DNA from 2 places in the Streptococcus sp. SN3 genome. Region 1 is predicted to be linked to the other one. Evidence: predicted binding sites of a transcription regulator. Region 1 holds the regulator's gene; the other holds the start of a gene.
The links. The regulator CtsR, encoded in region 1, represses protease genes until heat stress. The targets are predictions, from matches to a motif close to TTGGTCAAAAAAGGTCAAANA.
Positions count from the first base shown of each region.

Region 1 (7,927 bases):
CAGGACGTTCAGGACCGAGCTCAAAATCTGGTGGATGAAGCCAAGAAAGCCATTGATGACACTGGTATTCCTGAGAAAGCTAAGAATCTCTGGGATACTGTTACCAGCTGGTTTCAATAGGATTTAAAAGAGCTGAACGGCTTGTCAAAAGCATAGAATCCTGCTATAATAAGAAAGATGGAGGCGTTATGGCATTAAAAAAAGCGAGTCTAGCGTGTACAGTCTGTGGTTCTAGGAACTACTCGGTTAAGCTCAGTAGCACTCCAAAACCAACGCGTTTAGAAGTTAATAAATTTTGTAAGCATTGTAGTAAATACACCTTGCATAAAGAAACTAGATAGGAGATTGTTGTGAAATTCTTTAAAGACGTTTTTAAATTATTGAAAGATACAACTTGGCCTACCCGAAAAGAAAGATGGACAGATTTTATCTCTGTCATGGAATACACTGCATTCTTTGTAGTGATCATCTATATCTTTGACAAAGTAGTGGCAAGCGGTCTATTCCAGATTCTGAATATTTTCTCTTAACAACTGAAGTAGAAATAGAGAAGAATCTTGCGGCAGCCATATCATTCAAAGTCCCACCTATTGTCAGTAGGTGGGATTTTTGGCGTATGTCCTTATTTACGCGCCGACAATTTCAAAAAAATCAAATCTATCTATAATTCATCGTTTGAAATAAAAATTTCTCATACTAGACAACGCTGATTCAAGAATTTTTGGGCAGAATTGCAAGACTTTGATTTGTCAGGAAAATAGTTATTAAATTCCTTTGCATTTGAGGAAATTATGGTATAATAGGGCTAGAAAGAAGCAGAAGCCCGCAGGCTTTTTTATTTAGGAAAGGATGAACTCATGGACAGTTTTGACAAAGGTTGGTTTGTACTGCAGACCTATTCAGGCTATGAAAACAAGGTAAAAGAAAATCTTTTGCAGCGCGCTCAGACTTATAATATGCTGGAAAATATCTTGCGCGTGGAAATCCCTACTCAGACCGTGCAAGTAGAGAAAAATGGCAAGACCAAGGAAATCGAAGAAAATCGCTTCCCTGGTTATGTTTTGGTGGAAATGGTCATGACAGATGAAGCTTGGTTTGTCGTGCGGAACACTCCGAATGTAACAGGATTTGTCGGGTCACACGGAAACCGCTCTAAACCAACGCCGCTCTTGGAAGAAGAGATTCGCAACATTCTCATCTCCATGGGTCAAACAGTGCAGGAATTTGACTTGGATGTCAAGGTTGGGGATACCGTTCGAATCATCGATGGTGCCTTTACTGACTATACAGGTAAGATTACGGAGATTGATAATAACAAAGTCAAGATGATTATTTCCATGTTTGGTAATGACACCGTGGCCGAAGTTAATCTTAGCCAAATTGCAGAGCTTTAATTGACGAAGCCGCTATCCTCGTCAAAAATAAAATCCAAGACTTTTTCAGTCTTGGATTTTTGTGTTTTTGGAACGAAGTGTGAGATTACTTATCCTTAATGACGGAGTCAATAATGTCTTTAGTTTGTTTCATTTGATAGGTAGACATTACCCCAACGATTTGATTGTTCTGGGTAGAGAAATTAATAGAGTTCTATAAAATCTAAAGTTTAAAATAGCAAATTTACATTTTACGGTTCAACAATCTGATAGACTTTATCTTGATCGAACATGACGCTGTAATCTTTGCCATCTTGACCTTTCCATCCAAAAACAGTTGAGTGGCCAAAGACTGCGATTGTTTCTGGGCGTCCATGTTTAGCAACGACCTCCTGCGCGGACATCCCAGGTTGCACATCCTTGAGATTGTTGATTTTCTTAGGATTAGGTAGGCTGGCTGTCTTGGTAGTTACTGCTCCCTGGTCACTAAAACTTATCAAGATGCTGTAATCAGTTCCTCGCCAAAAGCCGCCACTTCCCATATCTGAGTCAGCGGGTCCCATTTTGCTGACAACCTCATCTTTGGTGCTGGGAGTAGGACCAGCAGATCCTATAAGGGACTCAACTTTTATGGTTTTAAATTCAGCCCATTTTGGAATTTCAGGGATATCCCCAAGAGCTTCCAGAGCCTCTCCCTGATCAATTAGGCTGATTTGAGCATTAGGGTCCTTGCGAGTATTAGAGCTAGAAGAAGTAGAGTAGTCTTCATCATCTTCACTAGAAGAGGAACTTTTTTTGCTAGATTCCTTTGTTGAGGTTGAACTTTTCGAAGCTTTGAGGGAGCTAGGCGTCTTTTTTCTTTGCTGTGTCTGCTTGGCAGGCATGCAGGCTGAGAGAGCTAGCAGAGAGAGAAGGCTGAGGGCATAGAAGCTGACTTTTTTCATAATCAATCTTTTTTCCTTTCGCTGATGATGAATGATGTTTTTATAATATTATATCAGCAAAATTTGCTAGAAACAATAGGAAATGCAATAAAAAAGCCCTTTGAGGGACTTCTAGAAATATATTTACGAAGGCGGTAGACGGATTTGAACCGACGATCAAGCTTTTGCAGAGCCGTGCCTTACCACTTGGCTATACCGCCGCGACTCTTATTATTCTATCGTAAATACTTGCTTTCGTCAAGAGTCTTTCATAGTCAAAGCAGAAAATATTAGATGTTCCTATTCTGAACAATTTGGAGAATAAATGTTCTGCTGAGAAGTGGGAATAGTGGCTAGCGGAAGAAAATCTGGTAAATGCCTTGTCAAAGAGCTGCGCTTTTGTTATAATAGAGGTTGCCGTGTAAATGGCAAAATACTCATTTTAGATGAATTGTGGGACTGTTGCCCTCGGGTGGTTCTGCGAGCTGAAATCTAAAAGAGGAAAAAAACAAAAAGGAGAATTTACTCATGGCAGTAATTTCAATGAAACAACTTCTTGAGGCTGGTGTTCACTTTGGTCACCAAACTCGTCGCTGGAACCCTAAGATGGCTAAGTACATCTTCACTGAGCGTAATGGCATCCACGTAATCGACTTGCAGCAAACTGTAAAGTATGCTGACCAAGCTTACGATTTTATGCGTGATGCTGCTGCTAACGATGCAGTTATCCTCTTCGTTGGTACTAAAAAGCAAGCTGCTGACGCTGTCAAAGAAGAAGCAGAACGTTCAGGTCAATACTTCATCAACCACCGTTGGTTGGGTGGAACTCTTACAAACTGGTCTACTATCCAAAAACGTGTAGCTCGTTTGAAAGAAATCAAACGCATGGAAGAAGACGGAACTTTCGAAGTTCTTCCTAAGAAAGAAGTCGCTCTTCTCAACAAACAACGTGCTCGTCTTGAAAAATTCTTGGGCGGTATCGAAGATATGCCTCGCATCCCAGATGTGATGTACGTAGTTGACCCTCATAAAGAGCAAATCGCTGTTAAGGAAGCTAAGAAATTAGGTATCCCAGTGGTTGCCATGGTTGATACTAACACTGATCCTGATGATATCGATGTTATCATCCCAGCTAACGACGATGCAATCCGTGCGGTTAAATTGATCACTGCGAAAATGGCTGATGCTGTTATCGAAGGCCGTCAAGGTGAAGATAGCGTTGAATCAGTAGAAGCAGAATTGGCTGCAACTGAAACTCAAGCAGATTCTATCGAAGAAATCGTTGAAGTTGTTGAAGGTTCAAACGAATAATCAGTAAACTAACCTAAAGGGGCAGGGCTCAGCCCAGCTCCTTTATTTACATTAAAAAATAGGAGAAGAAAAATGGCAGAAATTACAGCTAAGCTTGTCAAAGAATTGCGTGAAAAATCTGGTGCTGGTGTCATGGACGCTAAAAAAGCACTTGTTGAAACTGATGGTGACATCGAAAAAGCGATTGAATTGCTTCGCGAAAAAGGGATGGCAAAAGCAGCTAAGAAAGCTGACCGTGTTGCTGCTGAAGGTCTGACAGGTGTTTACGTAAACGGTAATGTTGCCGCTGTTGTTGAAGTGAATGCTGAAACTGACTTCGTTGCGAAAAATGCTCAATTCGTTGATTTGGTAAATGCAACTGCGAAAGTAATCGCTGAAGGCAAACCAGCTAACAACGAAGAAGCGCTTGCTTTGACAATGCCTTCAGGTGAAACTCTTGAAGCTGCATACGTATCTGCAACTGCAACTATCGGAGAAAAAATCTCTTTCCGTCGCTTTGCATTGATTGAAAAGACAGATGCTCAACACTTCGGTGCTTACCAACACAATGGTGGCCGTATCGGTGTTATCTCCGTTATCGAAGGTGGAGACGATGCTCTTGCTAAGCAAATCTCTATGCACATCGCTGCGATGAAACCAACTGTTCTTTCATACAAAGAATTGGATGAGCAATTTGTCAAAGATGAATTGGCACAATTGAACCATGTCATCGATCAAGACAACGAAAGCCGTGCAATGGTTGGTAAACCAGCTCTTCCACACTTGAAATACGGTTCTAAAGCTCAATTGACTGATGCAGTTGTTGCTCAAGCTGAAGAAGACATCAAGGCTGAGTTGGCTGCAGAAGGCAAACCAGAAAAGATCTGGGACAAGATCATCCCAGGTAAAATGGATCGCTTCATGCTTGACAACACTAAAGTTGACCAAGCATACACACTTCTTGCACAAGTATACATCATGGATGACAGCAAGACAGTTGAAGCTTACCTTGAATCAGTAAATGCTTCAGTAGTTGAGTTCGCTCGCTTTGAAGTTGGTGAAGGTATCGAAAAAGCTGCTAACGACTTTGAAAACGAAGTAGCTGCAACAATGGCTGCTGCTCTTGGTCAAAACTAATCGTTTTTAGCTTAAAAATAGAACGATAAAAAGGTCTGAGAAAAAATCTCAGACCTTTTTATAGGTTTTTAAACATCAAGTTTAGAATGGTGAGCAGCATCACTTAGCTGCTTTTTCTCTTTCTTCCTTATGAGCAATCAAGCCATTGGTAAAAATCAATACTGCCAAGAGGAAGAGAAGAGCTGTCGTTTGGGGGTAAGTCAAGCTAAACTGGTAGACTTTGGTAATAAACAAAAGGGGCAGAGTAACCACCATCATAATCAGAAAGCTATACCATTTGACTCGGTTGCTGACCAGCTCCTGTTCGAAGAGCAGGGGAGCATAAAGACAGGCGATGAGAGCTCCGATAGGAATATCAACATAGTCAGCCGAAAAGATGGTGAAAATACTCAGAGCTGCAAAGAGCCATTTGAGTACATGACGAGAATAGTTGAGCCAATCCATTTTCATTGGATTATCCTCCTTGTTTAGATGATAGTTGGCAGGCAGGAGTTTCTGTCTGTCTTTTCCTTGTGGATTTCCACCTATATTATAACGCTTTAAAAGCAAAAAGCAAGCGGTTACACAAGTATAGCAAAGCTTTTTCACTAGTTTGAATTGTCAGATCTTTCAGTCATCCCTTTTTCTTTCAAAATAGAGACTTTTCCGGTATAATATTAGTCAAAGATAGTCAATGTTAGAGAAGCAAGGAAAAAAGAAATTTATTCTGAAATTCTCAACTGGAAAGGGAAGTTATGGGTGCAAAAAACACATCGGACAGTATTGAAGCATATATCAAGTCTATTCTGGCTCAGGCGGGAATGGTTGAACTGAAACGCAGTGAACTGGCTGATGTTTTTCAGGTGGTTCCCAGTCAGATTAACTATGTGATTAAGACTCGTTTTACGGAAAGTCGGGGCTATATCGTCGAGAGCAAGCGTGGTGGCGGCGGCTATATTCGGATTGGAAAGATTGAATTTTCCGACCGGCATCAGATGCTTTGCGGCCTGTACGACAGTGTGGGGGAGCGTGTCAGCCAGCAGGTTTTCACAGATGTTATTCAGCTTCTTTTTGACGAGAAGATTATGACTGAACGTGAGGGCAATCTAATCTTGTCAACAGCATCGGACTCGATTTTGGGTGATGGGGCTGCGGTGATTCGTGCCCGAATATTAAAAAAGATTTTACAACAACTAGACAGAAAAGGAATGGAATCATAAATGAAATACTCAAAAGCCTTAATAGAAAGCTTGGAAGCAGCCCAGCTCTTGGCCGGCCATTTTACGACAGATTATCTGGAATCATGGCATCTGCTGATTGCTCTGGCTAATAATCCCTACAGCGTTGCTGGCTCAGTTCTCAATGAGTTTCCTGTGGAAGTTGATGGATTTGAAGAAGCGGCTTTTCAGATTACTGGTCAGGCTTATCAGAAAGACGGTCACTTCGAGCTGCTGCCTTTTTCTTATCGCTTAGAGGAGTTGTTTGAGGAGGCGGGGCAGATTGCAGAAGCTGTTCGGGCTAAGCATGTAGGTACTGAGCATGTGCTGCTGGCCATGCTATTTGACCGGGGTACCTTGGCCTCTCGTATTCTGGAATTTACCGGCTTTAGCTACGAGGACAAAGAGCAGGGGCCGAAAATCAGTGATTTGCGAAAGGTCTTGGAGCAGCGAGCTGGCTGGGGCAAGGAAGATATCAAGGCTATTCGCAGTCTGAATAAGGGAGTAATGGCCGCTAAGCAGACCATGGCCAATATGATGGGGATGCCAGCTTCTACCAGCGGGGGGCTAGAAGACTACACTCGAGATTTGACGGAGCTGGCTAGAGATGGCCGATTGGAGCCCGTCATTGGCCGCGATCAAGAAATTTCACGAATAGTTCAGATTCTCAGTCGCAAGACTAAAAACAATCCAGTGCTGGTTGGCGATGCTGGGGTTGGTAAGACAGCTCTGGCTTTAGGACTGGCTCAGCGTGTAGCGGCTGGTCAGGTTCCGGCTGAACTTGCTAAGATGCGGGTTTTGGAGCTGGACTTGATGAATGTAGTTGCTGGCACTCGCTTTCGCGGAGACTTCGAGGAGCGGATGAACAACATCATCAATGACATTGAAGAAGATGGTCATGTCATTCTCTTCATCGATGAGCTGCATACTATCATGGGATCTGGCAGCGGTATTGACTCGACCTTGGATGCGGCCAATATTCTGAAACCGGCTCTGGCTCGCGGCACTCTGCGGACAGTTGGTGCTACGACGCAGGAAGAGTATCAGAAACATATTGAAAAAGATGCGGCTCTTTCTCGGCGTTTTGCCAAGGTCAGCATAGAAGAGCCAAATATGGCTGACAGCATTGTTATTTTACAAGGTCTGAGAAAGAGCTATGAGGACCATCACAAGGTGCAGATTAGTGATCAGGCGATTGAGACGGCGGTGAAATATGCCCATCGCTATCTGACTAGCAAGCATCTGCCAGACTCTGCCATTGATCTTTTGGACGAAGCCAGTGCAACAGTGCAGAATAGAGGACCGCAAAATTACGAGCAGTCGGATTTGACGCCAGTGGATCAAGCCTTGATGGCAGCGGACTTTAAAAAGGTTTCACAACTGCTTGAGCAAGAGCAGCAACCCAAGCTCTATAAACTGAAAGTGGAAGAAGACGATGTTTTGGCTACTCTGAGTGGCTTGTCTGGTATTCCAGTGCAGAAGCTGACTCAGACAGATGCGAAGAAATACCTCAATTTGGAAACAGAACTGCATAAACGCGTGATTGGGCAGGACGAGGCGATTTCAGCTATCAGCCGAGCCATCCGACGGAACCAGTCTGGTATCCGCAGCAGCAAGCGGCCGATTGGCTCCTTTATGTTCCTAGGTCCGACAGGAGTCGGAAAAACAGAGCTAGCCAAGGCCTTGGCTGAAAGTCTCTTTGATGACGAATCTGCTCTCATCCGCTTTGATATGAGTGAGTACATGGAGAAATTCGCGGCTAGCCGCCTCAATGGAGCGCCTCCAGGCTATGTAGGCTATGAAGAAGGAGGGGAGCTGACGGAGAAGGTACGCAACCGACCTTATTCTGTCCTGCTCTTTGACGAGGTGGAAAAGGCGCATCCGGATATTTTCAATGTCCTCCTCCAGGTCTTGGATGATGGTCAGCTGACGGACAGCAAGGGTCGCAAGGTGGACTTCTCCAACACGATTATTATCATGACCAGCAATCTGGGGGCAACTAGTTTGC
Region 1 is NZ_JAQFJF010000003.1:324,729-332,655, reverse strand. It holds gene pbp2a (penicillin-binding protein PBP2A) at 1-120, shown strand, start outside; gene rpmG (50S ribosomal protein L33) at 189-341, shown strand; gene secE (preprotein translocase subunit SecE) at 351-530, shown strand; gene nusG (transcription termination/antitermination protein NusG) at 858-1,394, shown strand; gene PCY71_RS08450 (hypothetical protein) at 1,625-2,317, opposite strand; tRNA gene PCY71_RS08445 (tRNA-Cys) at 2,447-2,517, opposite strand; gene rpsB (30S ribosomal protein S2) at 2,825-3,607, shown strand; gene tsf (translation elongation factor Ts) at 3,680-4,723, shown strand; gene PCY71_RS08430 (hypothetical protein) at 4,823-5,311, opposite strand; gene PCY71_RS08425 (CtsR family transcriptional regulator) at 5,458-5,922, shown strand; gene PCY71_RS08420 (ATP-dependent Clp protease ATP-binding subunit) at 5,923-7,927, shown strand, end outside.

Region 2 (7,927 bases), on a different contig from region 1:
CGGCATCAGTTTAAAAAACGCCAGCTGGCCAACAACCAGCATGAAATTCCTGGTCTTGGATTTTTAGCGACAGAAGCAGCCTATCGTTACGGTTGGTCTTGGTTGCTGGAGCTCAAGGAAGTTCTTGAGAAGAATGTGAATTTTGTGGTTGATTATTTTGCCAAGGAAGCGCCGCGTCTGCGGGTCATGAAGCCTCAAGGGACTTATCTGATTTGGCTGGACTTTTCAGATTATGGCCTGACAGATGACCAGCTTTTTCAGCTGCTACGAGAAGAGGCAAAGGTCGTCCTGAATAGAGGAAGTGATTTTGGTCAAGAAGGCAAAGGTCATGCCCGCTTAAATGTTGCTGCTCCAGAGACGATGGTTGAAGAAATCTGCTCCCGTATTGCAGAGGTATTGCCAAAATAAATCAAAATATTTTTGAAATTTATCTCAAGCGATAAAAAAAGATTGACAATCCTTCCAAAGAGGAGTATAGTAATAGTGGAAAATCGGTAGGTGAGGCTACCATAAGGATACGGATGACTACCGCAAAGCAGTGGAGACACTACTCGTTGGTCAACAGTCTTGATCGCCAAGGTCAAGACTAAGCTCATTTCATCGCCTTATGGAGTTAAAGCTTGAACGGTAAATGCTTGCTTTATCTGTGCATAAAACAATGAAGCGAATAACCTGACATGCAAACAACTCTGCCGAGAAATTGGCAGGGTATTCTTTTTTGCTGAAAATATTTCAAGAGTGCAAATAGTTGATTGCCTGCCTCTCAAGAAAAAAGAAGGAGGAATAGTGATGAAATTTTGGTATTCTAGTACCAGTCCTTTTGCGCGTAAAGTATATGTTACAATTTTACATCATCATTTAGAGGAGCAAGTGGATATTCAGAAAGTTCAGGTGGCTTTTGATAGAAATTCACCGCACAATCAAGATAATCCTTTAGGTAGAATTCCTGCTTTTCAAGCTTCCAGTGGAGAATGGTTATATGGTAGTGATTTAATTTCTCAATATTTAGACGAACTAGGTCAGGAAGTCTCACTTTTCCCCAATGGAATGGATAAATGGCATGTTTTAAATATACTGTCCATTGCTGAAGGAATTTTGGAAAATACAATGCCGATTGTTGCGGAGAAATTTTTCCATGAAAAAGAACATTGGTGGAAAGACAGACATCAGCAAATTGAAGAGAGAAATATACGGAGTTTGTCTTTGTTAGAGAAACTGGCTACTGAGCAAGGGCTCTCTTTAAATATTGCAACAATCCAAGTAGTTGCTCTTGTAGATTGGTGGAATTTACGTGAAGAAGTTATTGGATTTTCTTTAAAAGAAAATTTTCCAGAATTACAAGATTGGACACAGAAGATGAATGCCACCTTTGATGTCTTGCAGGCATCTTGGGACTTTTAATTGTTTTTATAAATTAAGAAAGGAGACACGCGATGCAAATTGACGATTATCCGGAACCGCACATACACAGCCAATCGCTGATTTGTGTCGTTCTGTCCTTATAAAGTGATTGGTTCCTGTGTATGAAATTTATCAATCATACATCAAGGAGAAACCAATGAAAACAGTAAAAGAAAGATTAGTTGCTGCTCTGCAGCTTCCTGTAAAAGAAACTCTGGCTTTTTACAAGAGTTCTTTTCGTGGCCTGACAGAAGAGCAGGTCGAAGAAAATCGTAACCTCTATGGTGAAAATATCATCACAAAGGGTCAGGAAGACTCTATTCTAAAGAAAATTTACGAGTCTATCATTAACCCCTTTACAGTCATCTTATTGGTGATTGCCCTAGTGTCTTTAGTGACCAATGTTTGGCTGGCTAAGCCTGGTGAGGAAGATCCGACGACTTCCATCATCATTGTTGTTCTGGTGCTGATTTCTGGAGGTATTCGTTTTGTTCAGGAATTGCGGAGCGACCGCGCTGCTAGTAATTTGTCTCGGCTGATTGTCAACACGGCTACGGTTATCCGTGAAGGAGTAGAGCAGGAACTGCCGATTGATGAGCTTGTTGTGGGAGACATCATCAAACTTAGTGCTGGAGACATGATTCCTGCAGATGTGCTGCTACTGGACTCACGTGATTTCTTTGTTCAGCAGTCCGGCCTGACAGGCGAAAGCGATGCGGTAGAAAAGGTCTGTCTGGCCAAGTCAGATGAACAAAAACTTGATAGCCTTTTAGAAACAGAGTCGCTGGCCTTTATGGGAACAAACGTTATTTCCGGAAGAGCTACAGCTCTGGTGCTGGTGGTTGGAGATGAGACCATGATGGGAGCCATTGAGCAGACGCTGAACACCTACGATGAGCCGACCTCTTTTGAGCGCGAGATGAATAGCATTTCCTGGCTCTTGATTCGTCTGATGCTCGTCATGGTTCCAGTCGTGTTCTTCATCAACGGTCTGACAGACGGCGACTGGCTGGAAGCAGGTGTCTTTGCCCTCAGTGTTGGGGTCGGCCTGACTCCAGAAATGCTGCCTATGATTATCACAGCGAGCCTGGCTAAAGGTTCTATTATCATGGCTCAGGAAAAGGTCGTGATTAAGAAGCTGAATGCCATCCAAGACCTAGGAGCTATTGATATCCTTTGTACGGATAAGACGGGCACACTGACCCAAGACGAGATTGTGTTAGAATACCCGCTGGATATTCATGGAGATTTGGACTTAGCAGTGCTCCGTCGTGCTTTTCTCAATTCCTACTATCAAACTGGTCTCAAAAATCTTATGGACCGGGCCATTATCAATCGGACGGAGAAAGAAGCAGAAAAGCATGAGATTGTCCGTAATCTAGACCAAACCTTTAAGAAAATTGATGAACTGCCCTTTGATTTCGAGCGTCGTCGTATGAGTGTCATCGTCAAGGATGATGAGGATGTTATCAGCATGGTGACCAAGGGGGCCTTGGAGGAAATGCTGGCTATCTCTAGCCATGTAGAATACAAGAAACGCATTACGGAATTGACTGAGGAGATTCGTCAGGAAATCCTTGCGGAAGTGGCTCAACTCAATGAGCAAGGGCTGCGCGTGCTTGGTGTTAGCTACAAGTCAGACTTAGAAGAAGATTACGACTATGAAGTCAAGGATGAATCTAACATGATTTTGACGGGCTATCTGGCCTTTCTAGATCCACCTAAGTCATCTGCGGCTCCAGCTATTGAAACCTTGGCTGAGTACGGAGTTGCCACTAAGATTTTGACCGGTGATAATGATAAGGTGACCCAGGCAGTTTGTGAAAAGGTTGGGTTAGATGTAGATAATATCTTACTAGGCTTAGAGGTAGATGCTTTATCAGATGAGGAATTGAGCCAAGCAGTAGAGCATACAACGGTTTTTGCCAAGCTCTCACCTGACCAAAAAGCTCGGATCATTCTCCAACTCAAGGCCAATGGCCACAAGGTTGGCTACATGGGTGATGGTATCAATGATGCACCTTCTATGAAGGTAGCAGATGTGGGTATTTCTGTTGATACAGCTGTCGATATTGCCAAGGAAACAGCAGATGTCATTCTGCTGGACAAGGACCTCATGGTTCTGGAGAAGGGGTTGGTAGAGGGACGCAAGGTCTATGCCAACATGACCAAGTACATTAAGATGACGGTCAGTTCCAATTTTGGGAATATCTTTTCTCTCCTCTTTGCCAGTATCTTTCTGCCTTTTCTGCCTATGGCACCAGTTCATCTGATTGTCCTCAATCTGGTTTATGACTTGTCTTGTATCGCTCTGCCCTTTGATAACGTAGACAGTGAATTTCTCAAGAGACCACGGATTTGGTCTGCTAACTCTATTACCCGCTTTATGGCTTGGATTGGGCCTATCTCATCCGTTTTTGATGTTTTGACCTATCTGGTGCTCTACTTTATTATCGTGCCTATGATAACAGGAGGTAGCTATCAAGCTGGTAGTGGGCAAGCAGAAATCTTTATCACTCTTTTTCAAACAGGCTGGTTCATTGAGTCCATGTGGACCCAGACCATGGTCATCTACATGCTGCGCTCACCTAAGCTGCCATTTGTGCAAAGTCGTCCTGCTTTGTCTGTCATTGTGACGACCATGGCAGCAGCTCTCTTTGTTACTTCCTTGCCATACAGCCTCTTTGCGTCAGTTCTGAAAACTGCCCCGCTGAATGGCACTTATTTCCTTTTTCTTTTCTTGATTATTGTGCTTTATATGGTTAGTGTAACTCTTGTTAAACACCTTTATATCAAGCGCTATAGAGAATGGCTGTAAGGTGTAGAAAATCTTTGAAAAGGCTTGCTTATGGCAAGCCTTTTCACACTTTTTTTGATATAATAAGAAGAATAAATTGAAAGAAGGAAATCCAATCATGGGAAAACTTGAAGTTATCGCTCATCCGCTTATTCAGCATAAATTGTCTATCTTGCGTCGTACAGATACCTCTACCAAGGCTTTTCGTGAATTAGTTGATGAAATCGCAATGCTCATGGGATATGAAGTTTTGCGCGATTTACCACTTGAAGATGTAGAAATTGAAACACCAATTACAAAAACAGTCCAAAAGCAGATTGCAGGGAAAAAATTAGCTATTGTTCCAATCTTGCGGGCTGGTATTGGCATGGTGGATGGACTTCTGAGCTTGGTTCCAGCAGCCAAAGTTGGGCATATTGGAATGTACCGTGATGAAGAAACTCTGAAGCCGGTTGAGTATCTGGTCAAGTTGCCAGAAGATATCGACCAACGTCAAATTTTCGTTGTAGATCCAATGCTAGCTACGGGTGGTTCTGCTATCTTGGCTGTGGATTCTCTGAAGAAACGTGGTGCTAGCCACATTACATTTGTCTGCTTGGTTTCTGCGCCTGAAGGAGTAAAAGCCTTGCAGGAAGCTCATCCAGATGTTGATATTTTCACAGCGGCTCTGGATGACCATCTCAATGATCATGGTTATATCGTACCAGGACTGGGAGATGCAGGAGATCGTCTTTTTGGAACTAAATAAAATGAAAGTAGGAATTTGATATGGCAATTGATTGGGAAGAAATTTTGGGCGAAGAGGAAAACATTGCTGACGCTTACAATAGCCACGTAAGCGAATATATGGATATTTATTTCGATAGCTCGGATTCAAGAAATTATGCTGTTAAAGGAGAGTATATAATTGGTATATGGAACGGTGAAGAGGTGCGCTTTAAGCGTATATGGGGGGGATATGAATTCTCTGAACAAGAAATAACTGATTTATTAAATGGGAAAGAGATTCGTTTTCGATATACTATTAATAAAAACGAACAGGATATTATTGGGAAATTAGCTTATTTAGAATATAAGAACAACTCATATATCGGTTTTTCTCCCTCAAACTGGAAAAAATAAATTTTTAATTTGTGTATAGGACAAATTAAAATGTTGACAATTTGTGAAGAGATTCTGGGAAAAGGAGTTTCTATTTGACCTTTTTTGACCAAAAGGATATAATAGTCTCGTAATTTGAAATTCTATTTTCTAGTTTGATAGAAAATTTTAAAAAGAGAAAGAGAGAAAACTATGATTCCTGTAGTTATTGAACAAACCAGCCGAGGAGAACGCTCCTATGATATTTACTCCCGGCTATTAAAAGACCGCATTATCATGCTGACTGGTCCAGTGGAGGACAATATGGCTAATTCTGTCATTGCCCAGCTTCTTTTCTTGGATGCACAGGACAATACTAAAGATATTTACCTCTATGTAAATACGCCGGGTGGATCTGTCTCAGCAGGTTTGGCAATTGTGGATACTATGAACTTCATCAAGTCTGATGTTCAGACCATTGTTATGGGTGTAGCTGCCAGCATGGGAACAATCATTGCTTCCAGTGGTGCTAAGGGCAAACGCTTCATGCTGCCAAATGCGGAATATTTGATTCACCAGCCAATGGGAGGAGCTGGAAGTGGTACTCAGCAAACGGATATGGCTATTGTAGCTGAGCACTTGCTTAGAACTCGTAATACCTTGGAAAAAATCTTGGCCGAAAACTCTGGCAAGTCCGTTGAGCAAATCCATAAGGATGCGGAACGCGATTACTGGATGAGTGCTCAGGAAACCTTGGAATACGGCTTTATTGATGAAATCATGGAAAATAGCAATCTGAGCTAACAGAGGAGGAGCCAAAAGCGGCTCCTTTTTTGCTTTGAGTCTGACAAGTTACCAAGTTCAGGTGATTTAAGCAGGCCATAAAGCTTTTCAGGGCTAGTTTTTTTGCCCTATCTTTGCTATAATCATCTAAGAACTACATGGACCGGAAAGGAGTTTTATGATAGAAAGAGAAGAAAGAGTGGGCTTGATTGTCTATCTTTACTATAATCGAGATGCCAAAAAGCTGGCTAACTTCGGTGATATCATTTATCATTCTAAGAAGCATCGTTATCTGCATCTCTATGTCAATCAAGAGGACGCCCAGAACTTACAGGAGAATCTGCCCAAGGAACGCTATGTTAAGCAAGTTCGGATATCTCACATAAAAGAACTAGATCAAAACTTTGTTGGAAGCCTGTATAGAGAGCAAGAAAACGTTATCATTTGATAAAATTTCTATAAAGGGTTGACAATTGTCAGATAATTCGATATATTCTTACTATATCATCAAATAAATCACTTAAGGAGATTTCCGAATGAAGAAAAAATTTGCACTATCCCTAGTAGCTTTTGCTAGTGCAGCCCTTCTCGCAGCTTGTGGAGAAGTATCCAATAACAACTCAACAGCAACTGGTACAGAAATTGGCGATACGATTAAATTTGGTTTTAACTTTGAAGAATCAGGTGAAGTAGCAGCCTACGGTACAGCTGAACAACATGGTGCTCAGTTGGCCGTTGATGAAATCAACGCTGCTGGTGGCGTAGATGGCAAGAAGATTGAAGTTACTGATAAGGATAACAAATCAGAAACAGCTGAAGCATCTACCATCACTACTAGCTTGGTTACCCAAAGCAAGGTAAATGCAATCATTGGCCCTGCGACTTCTGGAGCTACAGCTTCAGCTACTGCAAATGCTGCTAAAGCAGGTGTACCAATCATTACACCAAGTGCGACACAGGATGATCTGACCAACAAGCAAGATTATCTTTACCGAGCAACTTTCATTGATAGCTACCAAGGTAAAATCATTTCTAAGTATGTTACTGATAACTTGAAAGCTAAGAAAGTCGTTCTTTACTACGACCAATCTAGTGACTACGCTAAAGGAATGGCGGATGCCTTCAAGAAGGAATTCAAGGGTGAGATTGTAGCAACAGAAACCTTCCAATCCAAGGATACAGACTTCCAAGCTGCTTTGACAAAGATTAAGGGTAAAGAATTTGACGCTCTGGTTGTTCCAGGTTACTATACTGAAGCTGGTAAAATTGTCAATCAAGCGCGTGGTTTAGGTATTGACCAAACAATCGTTGGTCCTGATGGCTTTGGTGATGCTAAGTTCGTTGAGCAAGCAACTCCTGCTGCAGCTACAAATGTTTACTATGTATCTGGCTTTACAACTTCTGGTGAAATGTCAGAAAAAGCTAAGAAGTTTATTGAAGCATACAAAGCTAAGTACAAAGAAGAGCCTTCTATGTTTGCAGCTCTGGCATATGACTCTGTTTATATGGCAGCAGAAGCAGCCAAAGGTGCTAAAACTTCTGTAGATATCAAAGACAACTTGGCTAAGCTTAAAGATTTCGATGGAGTAACTGGTTCAATCACTATTGATAAAGATCACAATCCAGTGAAAACAGCTCTGATGATTGGCTTGAAAGACGGTCAAGTAGATACTGTAGAAACAGTTAAAGCGGAATAATAGTTACGAGGCTGGGGCTATCCCAGTCTTTGACTTGTTTTCTATTTCTAGTTGCTTGAGCAAGTTAGTAGATGATTTCTTTCTTTATAAATCTACGGATTTGAAAGAGTATTGTTTTATAATCTATTCTTCTTCGTTTCTCAATCAACTATTATTCGTATTTTGGGAG
Region 2 is NZ_JAQFJF010000004.1:47,468-55,394, reverse strand. It holds gene PCY71_RS09550 (MalY/PatB family protein) at 1-408, shown strand, start outside; M-box (ykoK) riboswitch at 484-640, shown strand; gene PCY71_RS09545 (glutathione S-transferase family protein) at 790-1,401, shown strand; gene mgtA (magnesium-translocating P-type ATPase) at 1,559-4,219, shown strand; gene upp (uracil phosphoribosyltransferase) at 4,317-4,946, shown strand; gene PCY71_RS09530 (DNA topoisomerase I) at 4,967-5,320, shown strand; gene PCY71_RS09525 (ATP-dependent Clp protease proteolytic subunit) at 5,465-6,082, shown strand; gene PCY71_RS09520 (YlbG family protein) at 6,240-6,509, shown strand; gene PCY71_RS09515 (ABC transporter substrate-binding protein) at 6,598-7,758, shown strand.
Region 2: the regulator CtsR is predicted to act here: its motif matches at 5,392-5,412, upstream of PCY71_RS09525 (ATP-dependent Clp protease proteolytic subunit).